One region of the Dechloromonas aquae genome, then DNA from elsewhere that is predicted to be linked to it. Evidence: riboswitches for the same ligand, from Rfam matches in the RefSeq annotation. Region 1 holds a riboswitch; each other region holds the start of a gene.

Region 1 (3,262 bases):
TCCAGCTGCAGCGCGGCGTGGATCGACGAGGCCGTATGTACTTCCAGGTCGGGCATCTCATGTTTCAGCACGATGCCGAGACCTTCGAGCAGGATGGCGTGATCGTCGATGATCAAAAGGGAAGGCAAGGGTTCTGTAGTCATGAGAAAGGCTAACGGCAAAAATGACCAAAGAATGGATAGTTCGAAAAGACCAGTTTGCTGTCAAGCGGTTTTTGCCCTTTTAAGGGTTTTCGATAATTTTTCGCTTTGTCGGGCTGAGGTGGCCTGACTCGGCCAGTCTCGGCGGCCCCGAAAGCCATTTGCCGGTCAGCCTTCGCCGGGATGCAGCCGAGCATATCTGGCGGCAATGAGGACAAGGTGGGGTATTGCCAGGGGCATGGCCCAGTGGTCCAGCCGGCCTATTCAGTGTTGCTTGCCAGCTGCTGTTAGTCACCCTGAACGCATTAGATGAAAGGGAGGGATGTACGCCGTATTGCTTGACAGTACGCCGGCACGCCGGGTGCAGACCAATCTCGATCGCTCGTCGGAGCGGCTAGGCGGTGCCGTCCGCCAGCTTTCATCGGGGCTGCAGATCAATGGCGCGAAAGACGATGCCGCCGGCGCGGCGATCGCCGAAAAAATGACCAGCCGCGTACGCGGTTTAGACCAGGCGCGGTGCAATGCCAATGACGCGGTTTCGGTTCTGCAAACCGCAAAAGGCGGCTTGAATTCCGTTGCCAATCATTTGCAGCGCATCCGCAAACTGGCGGTACAGGCCGGCAACGACACGCAGAGCGCCAGCGACTGTGCGGCCTTGCTGCAGGAGGCCGGGCAGTTGGTCTCCAATCTGCAAATCGCCAGCGAGAATACTGCCGCTACCCGCTACCCGCTACCCGCTACCCGCTACCCGCTACCCGCTACCCGCTACCCGCTACCCGCTACCCGCTACCCGCTACCCGCTACCCGCTACCCGCTACCCGCTACCCGCTACCCGCTACCCGCTACCCGCTACCCGCTACCCGCTACCCGCCACCCGCCCACCGCCCACCGCCCACCGCCCACCGCCCACCGCCCACCGCCCACCGCCCACCGCCCACCGCCCACCGCCCACCGCCCACCGCCCACCGCCCACCGCCCACCGCCCACCGCCCACCGCCCACCGCCGGATCCGCGATGCCGATTACCGGATTGCCGTCAGCACCATGACCAGTGGCCAGATTGCCCGGCAGGCAGGGATTGCCATGCTGGCGCAGGCCAGTAGCCAGCCGCAGCAGGTGCTGACCCTGCTGCGCAGCTGGATGTAAGGCGGATTGCGGCCGCCTGGGTCGGGGCGGAATGTCCCGTAAGCGTCGGTGGCATGCCGCCCCGGCGCTTTGTGATTTATAATTACAGCCTTTCGGGTAGCCTGTCCGACACCATATGTCGATGGGCGACGGGAAGCCGGTGATCCGGCGCGTGAGCGAATCGTCACGCGCGGCCAGTCCGGCGCAGCCCCCGCTGCTGTAGGCCTGACGACTTTGCATTCAGCCACTGCACCGCAAGGTGCGGGAAGGCGCAAGGGAGGACGAGGGCAAGCCAGAAGACCGACCCGGAAAACGTTTGCTTCATGCTCCGGGTGGGAGCGCGGGCCGGTGGCAGCAGTTTTCTGCCCACTTGTCGGCATTCCGTCCGGGGCCTTGTCAGGTCTTGCACGCACGGAGGGTGTCGGCATGCACATCATGGAAGGTTTTCTCCCGGTCGAACACGCCGTCGGCTGGACGCTGGCGGCGGCGCCGTTCGTCGCCTGGGGCGTGCGTTCGCTGCGCCGCCAGTTTGTCGAGCAGCCGGAGCAGCGGATGCTGCTCGGCGTCGCCGCCGCATTCTCCTTCGTGCTCTCGGCACTGAAACTGCCGTCGGTCACCGGCAGCTGCTCGCATCCCACCGGTGCCGGGCTTGGCGCCTTGCTCTTCGGGCCGGCGGCGATGGTCCCGGTCGGCCTGGTGGTGCTGCTGTTCCAGGCCCTGCTGCTGGCGCACGGCGGGCTGACCACGCTCGGCGCCAACCTGTTTTCGATGGCCATCGTCGGCCCCTTCGTCGCCTATGGCGTCTTCCGTCTGGCACGGCGCCTCGGCCTCTCGCTGGCGGTCGCGGTGTTTGCCGCCGCCTGCCTCGGCGATCTGGCGACCTATGTTACCACCTCGCTGCAACTGGCCTGGGCCTTCCCCGATCCGGCCGGTGGTTTTGCCGCGTCCTTCGCCAAGTTTGCCGGCATCTTCGCGCTGACCCAGATTCCGCTGGCGATCAGCGAAGGCCTGCTGACCGTGGTCGTGGTCAATGCGCTGGCCCGCTTCAATGCCGACGAACTACGCCAGCTCAAGCTCTTTGCCCGCGAGGTGAAGGCATGAGCGCCAAGGAAGTGCTGGCCCCCGAGCAGCATCCGCCGGGCAAGGGCAAAAACTCGCTGCTGCTGCTTGCGGTCGCTTTGCTGACCGCCTTGCCGCTGTGGCTGTACCAGCCCGAAGAGGGCGAGGAAGCCTTTGGCGGCGCCGACAACAAGGCGCAGGCGCAGATTTCGCAAATCGCGCCGGACTACCAGCCGTGGTTCAAACCCCTGCTCGAACCGGCCAGCGGCGAGATCGCCTCGCTGTTGTTCGCCTTGCAGGCGGCGCTCGGCGCCGGCGTGCTCGGCTACTGGCTGGGCGCGGCGGTAACCCGCGAGCGGCTGAAGAAGGAGCTGGCCGCCGCATTGGCCATAGCGCAGGAAAATGGCGAAAAGACGAGCGGCGAAAAAGCCAGGCTCGAAAAAACGCCAGATTCCACGGTCGACCGTGGAAATGTGCAAAAACCGGCGCAAGCCACAGCGCAACCGGCAATGCCAATGCCGGCGGCGAACGCTGCGTCGGCACCGGCCTCCGGGCAAGCCTCCGGCGGTGATGCGTGCTGATTGAGCAGGCGGCGTATGCCAGCCGCTGGCGCGCGGTGTGCCCCGGAGCCAAGGCAGCGTTTGCGTTGGCCGGGCTGATTGCCGCCTTCGTTGCGGCGACGCCGGCTGCGGCCTTGCTGGTCACCGCACTGTTGGCGCTGGCCGCCGTTGCCGGGGCCGGGGTCGGCCTTGGCCTGTATTTGCGGGTGGCCTTGCCGGCCACCGGCTTTCTTGCGCTGTCCTGTCTGTCGCTGCTGGTCTCGCTGGCTGGCGACGGCGCCGGCGGCATTGTCTGGCAACTGGCACCCGACGCCACGCCGCGCATCGCCGAACTGGCGGCGCGTTCGCTGGCGGCGCTGGCGGCGATGCTGTTCCTGGT
Region 2 (3,262 bases), 1.8 Mb from region 1:
CTAGCCACGACGCCAAGAAAGTCTTTGCCACCCTGCGCAAGTACTACGCGCTGTACGGCCGCGAGGCCGATTTGCGCAATCTGCAGCGCGAAGTCGCACTGCAACGCATCCGCGTCCGCGACAGCCAGGCCGAGCCCGGCGAAGCCGCCATCGCAACCCCGGACGCGACCTGAAAACGCCTCAAGCGAGCGGGTAACCGGGCAGCAGTTCCGCCATCCGCCGCCGGTCCAGCGCCGCCCAGGTCGAATCGGCCAGGCGGTCGAGATCGGCCTCGCGGCGGGCGGCAAAATCGACCCGCTCGACCTCGCCGGCACCGGCCCAGCGGAGCAGCGCCGAAAGCGCCTCGGGATGGTCGAAGAGGCCGTGGCAATAGGTGCCGAGGACCTGCCCGTCAGCGGACAAGGCGCCATCCGGCCGCTCGCCCTCGGCCGCAGCCAGCCACACCGCCGGCTGCGCCAGACCGGCGCCGCGCGTCACCCCGAGGTGGATTTCGTAGCCGCTCATTGCGGCGGCAGTCGCTCCGGCAAAAGCCAGACGGCCCTGCACATTGCGCAACTGCTTTTCGGCTTCCAGCGTCGTTTCAACGTCGAGAAAACCCAGGCCGGCAGTCGAGCCGGACGCGCCTTCGCGGCCGTCCGGGTCATGCACTTGGCGCCCGAGCATCTGGTAGCCACCACAGAGGCCGATCACCTTGCCGCCGTAGCGCAGGTGCCGCGCCACCGCTGCGTCCCAGCCTTGGGCGCGCAGCCAGTCGAGGTCGCCGCGCACCGCCTTGGAGCCGGGAAGCACGATCAGGTCGGCCGGCGGCAAAGGCTCGCCGGGCTTGATCCAGGAAAAGTCGACCTGCGGGTGCAGGCGCAGCGGATCGAGGTCGTTGTGGTTGGAGGTGCGCGGATAGGCCAGCGCAATCGCGCGCAGTTTTGCCGCTTTTTTGCCGTCGACCGTGGCAGTCGCAATCGCATCCTCGGCGTCGAGCATCAACCCGTGCAGATAGGGCAAGACGCCGAGCACCGGCTTGCCGGTCCGCTCTTCGAGCCAGCGCAGGCCGGATTCGAGCAGCGAAATGTCGCCGCGAAAGCGGTTGATCACGAAACCCTTGACCCGCGCCTGCTCGGACGGCGAGAGCAGTTCCAGGGTCCCGACCAGGTGGGCGAAAACGCCACCCCGGTCGATATCGGCGACCAGGATCACCGGGCAATCGACGGTCTCGGCGAAGCCCATGTTGGCGATGTCGCGGGCACGCAGGTTGATCTCAGCCGGCGAACCGGCGCCTTCGACCAGCACCGCCTCGTAAGCGGAAGTCAGCCGCCCCCACGACTGCAGCACCGCCTGCATCGCGCGCGGCTTGTATTCCTGATAGTCGCGGGCGTTGAGATCGGCGGCGACCTTGCCGTGGATCACCACCTGCGCCTTCTTGTCGGTGGTCGGCTTCAACAGCACCGGGTTGAAGTCGGTATGCGCTTCAAGGCCGCAGGCCAGCGCCTGCAGCGCCTGCGCCCGGCCGATTTCACCGCCATCGACGGTCACCGCCGAGTTGAGCGCCATGTTCTGCGGCTTGAACGGAGCGACAGCGACGCCGTTGCGCTTGAGAATCCGGCATAGCGCGGCAACCAGCGTCGATTTGCCGGCATCGGAAGTAGTGCCCTGCACCATCAGGGTCGAACAGGAAACGGCGGCGGGCTGAGCAGCGGACATGGCAACGACGATGTGAAAAAAGTCCGTAATTATGGCACCATCGCCCCCGCCTGAATGGTTCAGGCAAGTCTCTCGGTGCCATCGACGGATGGAGAATCGGGAAGGCGGTGCGATTCCGCCACGTGCCCAACGCTGTGAGGGGGACGGATGCTGCAGATGCCACTGGCGCCCAGCCGGGAAGGCGCAGCCGCCGGCAGAACCCGAGTCAGAAGACCGGCCGGGAGACCGCAACCGCCGGCCGCATGCCGGCAACACGACTGCAAGGCCAGGCAGCCGCATTTTCCAGAAGGGGAATCCATGGAAAACCTCTCGCCGCAAGCGACCCAATCCGATTCGTCGATAGCGCAGCCCTTTTCCGACGCTGCCCGTGCCGCCGTGTATGAAACCATTTTCAGCCGCCGCGATGTGCGCGGCCAGTTTTTGCCGCAGGCCGTGCCGGAAGAGGTGCTGGCCCGCGTGCTGCTGGCGGCGCACCATGCGCCGTCGGTCGGCTTCATGCAGCCGTGGAATTTTCTCGTCGTCCGCTCGCCCGAGGTCAAGCAGCAGGTGCGTGGGGTGTTCGCCAAGGCCCACGAGGAAGCCGCCGCGATGTTTCCCGACGAGAAGCGCCAGATTTACAGCAAGCTGAAACTCGAAGGCATCGTCGAAGCGCCGATCAACCTGTGCATTACCTGCGACCGGCAACGCACCGGCCCGGTGGTCATCGGGCGCACCCACATCCCGACCATGGACCTCTACAGCAGCGTCTGCGCCGTGCAGAACCTGTGGCTGGCCGCCCGGGCAGAAGGTTTGGGAGTCGGCTGGGTGAGCATCTTCAACGAGCCGGAGCTGCAGGCAGCACTCGGCATTCCGCCGGAAATCGTGCCGATTGCCTACCTGTGCATCGGCTATGTCAGCCATTTTCACGACAAGCCGGAGCTGGAAAAAGCCGGCTGGCTACCCCGGCTGCCGGTCGCCGACCTGCTTTATTACGACCGCTGGGGTGGCAGCGACCCGCAGCAGGCCGACCCGCTCACCGCTACCGTCGCCCGCTTGCAGGATGACATCCAGACTCGGGGCCACTTCCCGCGATGAGTTCTACGCCCGCCGCCGCGATCTTCGCCGCCGCCTGGCCCGCGCTGGCCATGCCGCTGGCGGCGCTGGCCGGAGTCGGTCTCGACCGGCGCTTCGGCGAAGTCAGCCGCTACCATCCGCTGGTCGGCTTTGGCACCTACGCCAATTTTCTCGAACGCCTGCTCAACCGCCGCCAGCGCGGCCCCGGCGTCCTCGCCTGGGGACTGGCGGTGCTGCCCTTTGCAGTCTTTGCGCTATTGCTGCGCCAGGTACTGCCGACGCCGCTGGCCTGGCTGGTCGACGTCATCGCGTTGTACTTCGCGCTTGGCGCGCAAAGCCTGATCGAGCACGCCGAAGCCATCGCCCGCCCGCTCGCCGCTGGCGATCTGGCGACCGCCCGGGTCAAGGTCGGCTGGATCGTCTCGCGCGACACCAGCCAGCTGGATACGACCGGCGTCGCCAAGGCCGGCGTCGAATCGGTGCTGGAAAACGGCAACGATGCAATTTTCGCAAC
Region 3 (3,262 bases), 1.8 Mb from region 1:
TAAAGACGGCGCCGCCAAGACGGCCGCCGTTACTCAGTTGGAGGTGGCCATGCCGCTCGCTGCGGCGGTGCAGTTCAGCCAGCCGGCCTGCCAGCAGCAGGCCGCTGCCGGTAGTTTGCGGCGGCAGTTCGGAAAAGCCCGGGCCGTCATCCTCGACGCACAGCTGGAGGCCGTCGGCATTGGTGCGGGCGCTTAGCCGGACCCGCTGGCGGGCGTGGCGGCAAGCATTCTGCAAGGCATTGTTGAGCATGTCGGCAACCAGATCGCGGGCGCAAACCCATTCGTCGAGGACCTGGCAGTCTACCGTCAGTTCGAGCCCGCGGGCAGCAAATGGCGAACGCTGGGTCAGCGCTGCTTCGGCACAGAGCTCGTCGATCCGGCAGGGCTGCAGCGCCAGGCGGGCATCGTGCTGCATCAGCCGGTAGGCGGTAAGCAGGCGGGTCAGCCGGCCGGCAGCGTTTTCAATCGCCTGCCGCGCTTCGCCGAGGTCGATGCCGTGCCGAGATTCGCGTTCGGCGAGCTGGCTTTCGGCGATCAGCAGCTGGTTGCGCGCATCGTGGATGCCGGAAGCGAGGGTGTCGAGCAGTTTTTCCATGATTTTTACGGTCGACCGTGAAAATGCCTTATTTCAACCTGAGTGGCAGGCCGGCGGCAACCAGATTCACCTGATCGCAGACCGCCGCCACCCGCTGGTTCAGCCGTCCCTGCTCGTCGGCGAACAGGCGCGAGACCGGGTGCATTGGCACCACGCCCCAGCCGACTTCGTTGGAGACCAGCAGAATGCGGCCGGGCAGGGTCGGCAGGGTGGCAACCAGCGCGGCGGTTTCGCCGAGGAAGAGCGGGCAGTCGACGGTCTCGCCGGCTTCCGCCTGTGCCGCCGCACGGCCGGCGAAGAGCAGGTTGGTCAGCCACAGGGTCAGGCAATCGACCAGGATGCAGGTATCGGGCGCGGCCAGTTCGCGCAGCTTGGCCGCCAGCGCCAGCCGCTCCTCGCAGGTTGCCCAGTGCGCCGGCCGCCGTTCGCGATGCTGCACAATCCGCCGCTGCATCTCACCGTCGCGCGCTTCCGCCGTCGCCAGGTAGATGACCCGCCGGCCCACCGCTTCATCGTCATGGGCGCAACGCTCGGCAAACAGACTTTTGCCGGAACGGGCGCCACCCAGGATTAGTTCTTTCATGGCATGCATTGTCGACTTTGTACCGCTTGGCGGCAACCGTCGACGGGCGGCATAATCGCGGCTTCCGACAAAATGGAACCCGGTGCGCGGCGCAGGCTGCAATTCCGGGGCGGGCCCGCCGCTGTAACCGGGGACTGCCGCCGCAAGAAGTCACTACGAGGGGAAACAAACCCTCCGGGAAGACGCGGTGAGCGGAACGATCCGGAAGCCAGAAGACCTGTCGGAAATTCAATCTCAATCAGGAAGAAGCCTGTGGACAGGGCTTCGTCGTTGCGTTCTGGCCGGATGCAACGGCGAGGCCCTTTTTGTTTTTGGAGAATCGGATGCATTCCATTGCTGAAAAAATCGTCGTTTCCACGGTCGACCGTGAAATTGCCGCCAAACTGCAACACAAGATCGACCGCAAGACCAAGCCGCTCGGCGCGCTCGGCCAGCTGGAGCGTCTGGCGCTGCAGCTGGGCCTGATCCAGCAAACGCTGAGCCCGGAACTGCGCCGGCCGCAGATGCTGGTCTTTGCCGGCGACCACGGCGCGGCCAAGGCCGGGATTTCGGCCTTCCCGCAGGAAGTGACCTGGCAGATGGTCGAGAACTTCCTTGCCGGCGGTGCCGCGATCAACGTTTTCGCCCGTCTCAACGGGTTGGAGCTGAGCGTCGTCGACGCTGGCGTCGCCCATGATTTCGCGCCGCGCCCCGGTTTGCTCGACGCCAAGGTCGCGCCCGGCACCGCCAACTACCTGGAGCAGCCGGCGATGACCGGCGCCCAGTGCGCGCAGGCGCTCGAACATGGCGCCGGGATCGTCCGCCGCCTGGCCGCCGAGGGCTGCAACGTGGTCGGCTTCGGCGAAATGGGGATCGGCAATACGGCCTCCGCTTCCTTGCTGACGCATGCCCTGACCGGCGCTTCGCTGGCCGATTGCATCGGCCGTGGCGCCGGCCTTGACGACGCTGGCCTGGCGCGCAAGCAGGCGCTGCTCGAACAGGCGCTGGCCCGCTATGCGGCGGCCGGTGGCCAGACGGTCGGTGGCGACCCGCTGACCTTGCTCGCCGAATTCGGCGGTTTCGAGATTGCGGCGATGGTCGGCGCGATGCTGGCTGCCGGCGAGGCCGGGATGGTCCTGCTGGTCGACGGCTTCATCGTCAGTTCGGCGGCGCTGGTCGCCTGCCGCGTGCAACCGGCGCTGCGCGACTACTGCGTCTTCTGCCACCGCTCGGCCGAGCCGGGCGCCCGCGCCCAGTTGCAGGCCTTGCAGGCAGAAGCCCTGCTCGACCTCGGCCTGCGCCTCGGCGAAGGCACCGGCGCGGCGCTGGCCTTCCCGCTGCTGCAGGCCGCCGCCGCCTTCCTCAACGAAATGGCCAGCTTCGAGTCGGCCGGTGTTGCCGACAAGGCCTAGGGCAATGGCCTGGCTGCGCCGCGAACTCGGCTATTTCCTCGCCGCCTGCGCTTATTTCAGCCGCTTGCCGGTGCCGGCCTGGGTCGGTTTCAGTCCCGAGGCGCTGCACGCCGCCGCCCGCTACCTGCCGGCAGTCGGCCTGCTGGTCGGCGGCATCGGTAGCGCGGTCTTCGTCACCGCGCACCATCTCTGGTCGCAGCCGGTGGCGGTGCTGCTGGCGCTGGCGGCGATGCTGCTGGCGACCGGCGCCTTCCACGAGGATGGCTTGTCGGATACCGCCGACGGCCTCGGCGGCGGCTGGGACAAGGCGCGCATCCTCGACATCATGAAGGATTCGCGGGTCGGCAGTTACGGCGTGGTCGCGTTGTGGCTGGGGCTGAGCAGCAAACTGCTGCTGCTCGCCAGCCTGCCGCCGGCGCTGGTGGTGCCGGCCTTGGTCGCCGGCCACGCCGTCTCGCGCTACGCCGCGCTGGGGCTGATGGCGACGCTCGATTACGCGCGTGCCGATGCTTCAAGCAAGGCGCGGCCGGTGGCGCAACGCCTGTCGGCGGGCAGTCTGGGCTTTGCTGCGCTGTTCGCATTGCCGCCGCTGTACTGGCTGCCAGCACCATCAGCACTGTTGGCGCTGGCTTTGCTGTTGCTGAGTACGCTGTGGCTGGCCGGCAAGTGCCGGCGCTGGCTGGGCGGCTATAC

Evidence for each region. Region 1 has a riboswitch for cobalamin ahead of VX159_RS07310 (energy-coupling factor ABC transporter permease). Riboswitches for the same ligand answer to the same signal wherever they lie in the genome.
Region 2: another riboswitch for cobalamin. It lies ahead of bluB (5,6-dimethylbenzimidazole synthase); the one in region 1 lies ahead of VX159_RS07310 (energy-coupling factor ABC transporter permease).
Region 3: another riboswitch for cobalamin. It lies ahead of cobT (nicotinate-nucleotide--dimethylbenzimidazole phosphoribosyltransferase); the one in region 1 lies ahead of VX159_RS07310 (energy-coupling factor ABC transporter permease).

Annotation. Positions count from the first base shown of each region.
Region 1 covers NZ_CP144212.1:1,604,704-1,607,965, forward strand. The annotation lists gene VX159_RS07295 (response regulator) at 1-143, opposite strand, end outside; partial or broken gene VX159_RS07300 (hypothetical protein) at 463-831, shown strand; gene VX159_RS07305 (hypothetical protein) at 1,184-1,285, shown strand; cobalamin riboswitch at 1,363-1,588, shown strand; gene VX159_RS07310 (energy-coupling factor ABC transporter permease) at 1,691-2,365, shown strand; gene VX159_RS07315 (energy-coupling factor ABC transporter substrate-binding protein) at 2,362-2,904, shown strand; gene VX159_RS07320 (CbiQ family ECF transporter T component) at 2,898-3,262, shown strand, end outside.
Region 2 covers NZ_CP144212.1:3,394,275-3,397,536, forward strand. The annotation lists gene VX159_RS15520 (response regulator) at 1-173, shown strand, start outside; gene VX159_RS15525 (cobyric acid synthase) at 181-1,695, opposite strand; cobalamin riboswitch at 1,752-1,932, shown strand; gene bluB (5,6-dimethylbenzimidazole synthase) at 1,993-2,769, shown strand; gene cbiB (adenosylcobinamide-phosphate synthase CbiB) at 2,766-3,262, shown strand, end outside.
Region 3 covers NZ_CP144212.1:3,389,784-3,393,045, reverse strand. The annotation lists gene VX159_RS15515 (sensor histidine kinase) at 1-595, opposite strand, end outside; gene cobU (bifunctional adenosylcobinamide kinase/adenosylcobinamide-phosphate guanylyltransferase) at 624-1,178, opposite strand; cobalamin riboswitch at 1,205-1,415, shown strand; gene cobT (nicotinate-nucleotide--dimethylbenzimidazole phosphoribosyltransferase) at 1,502-2,569, shown strand; gene VX159_RS15500 (adenosylcobinamide-GDP ribazoletransferase) at 2,574-3,262, shown strand, end outside.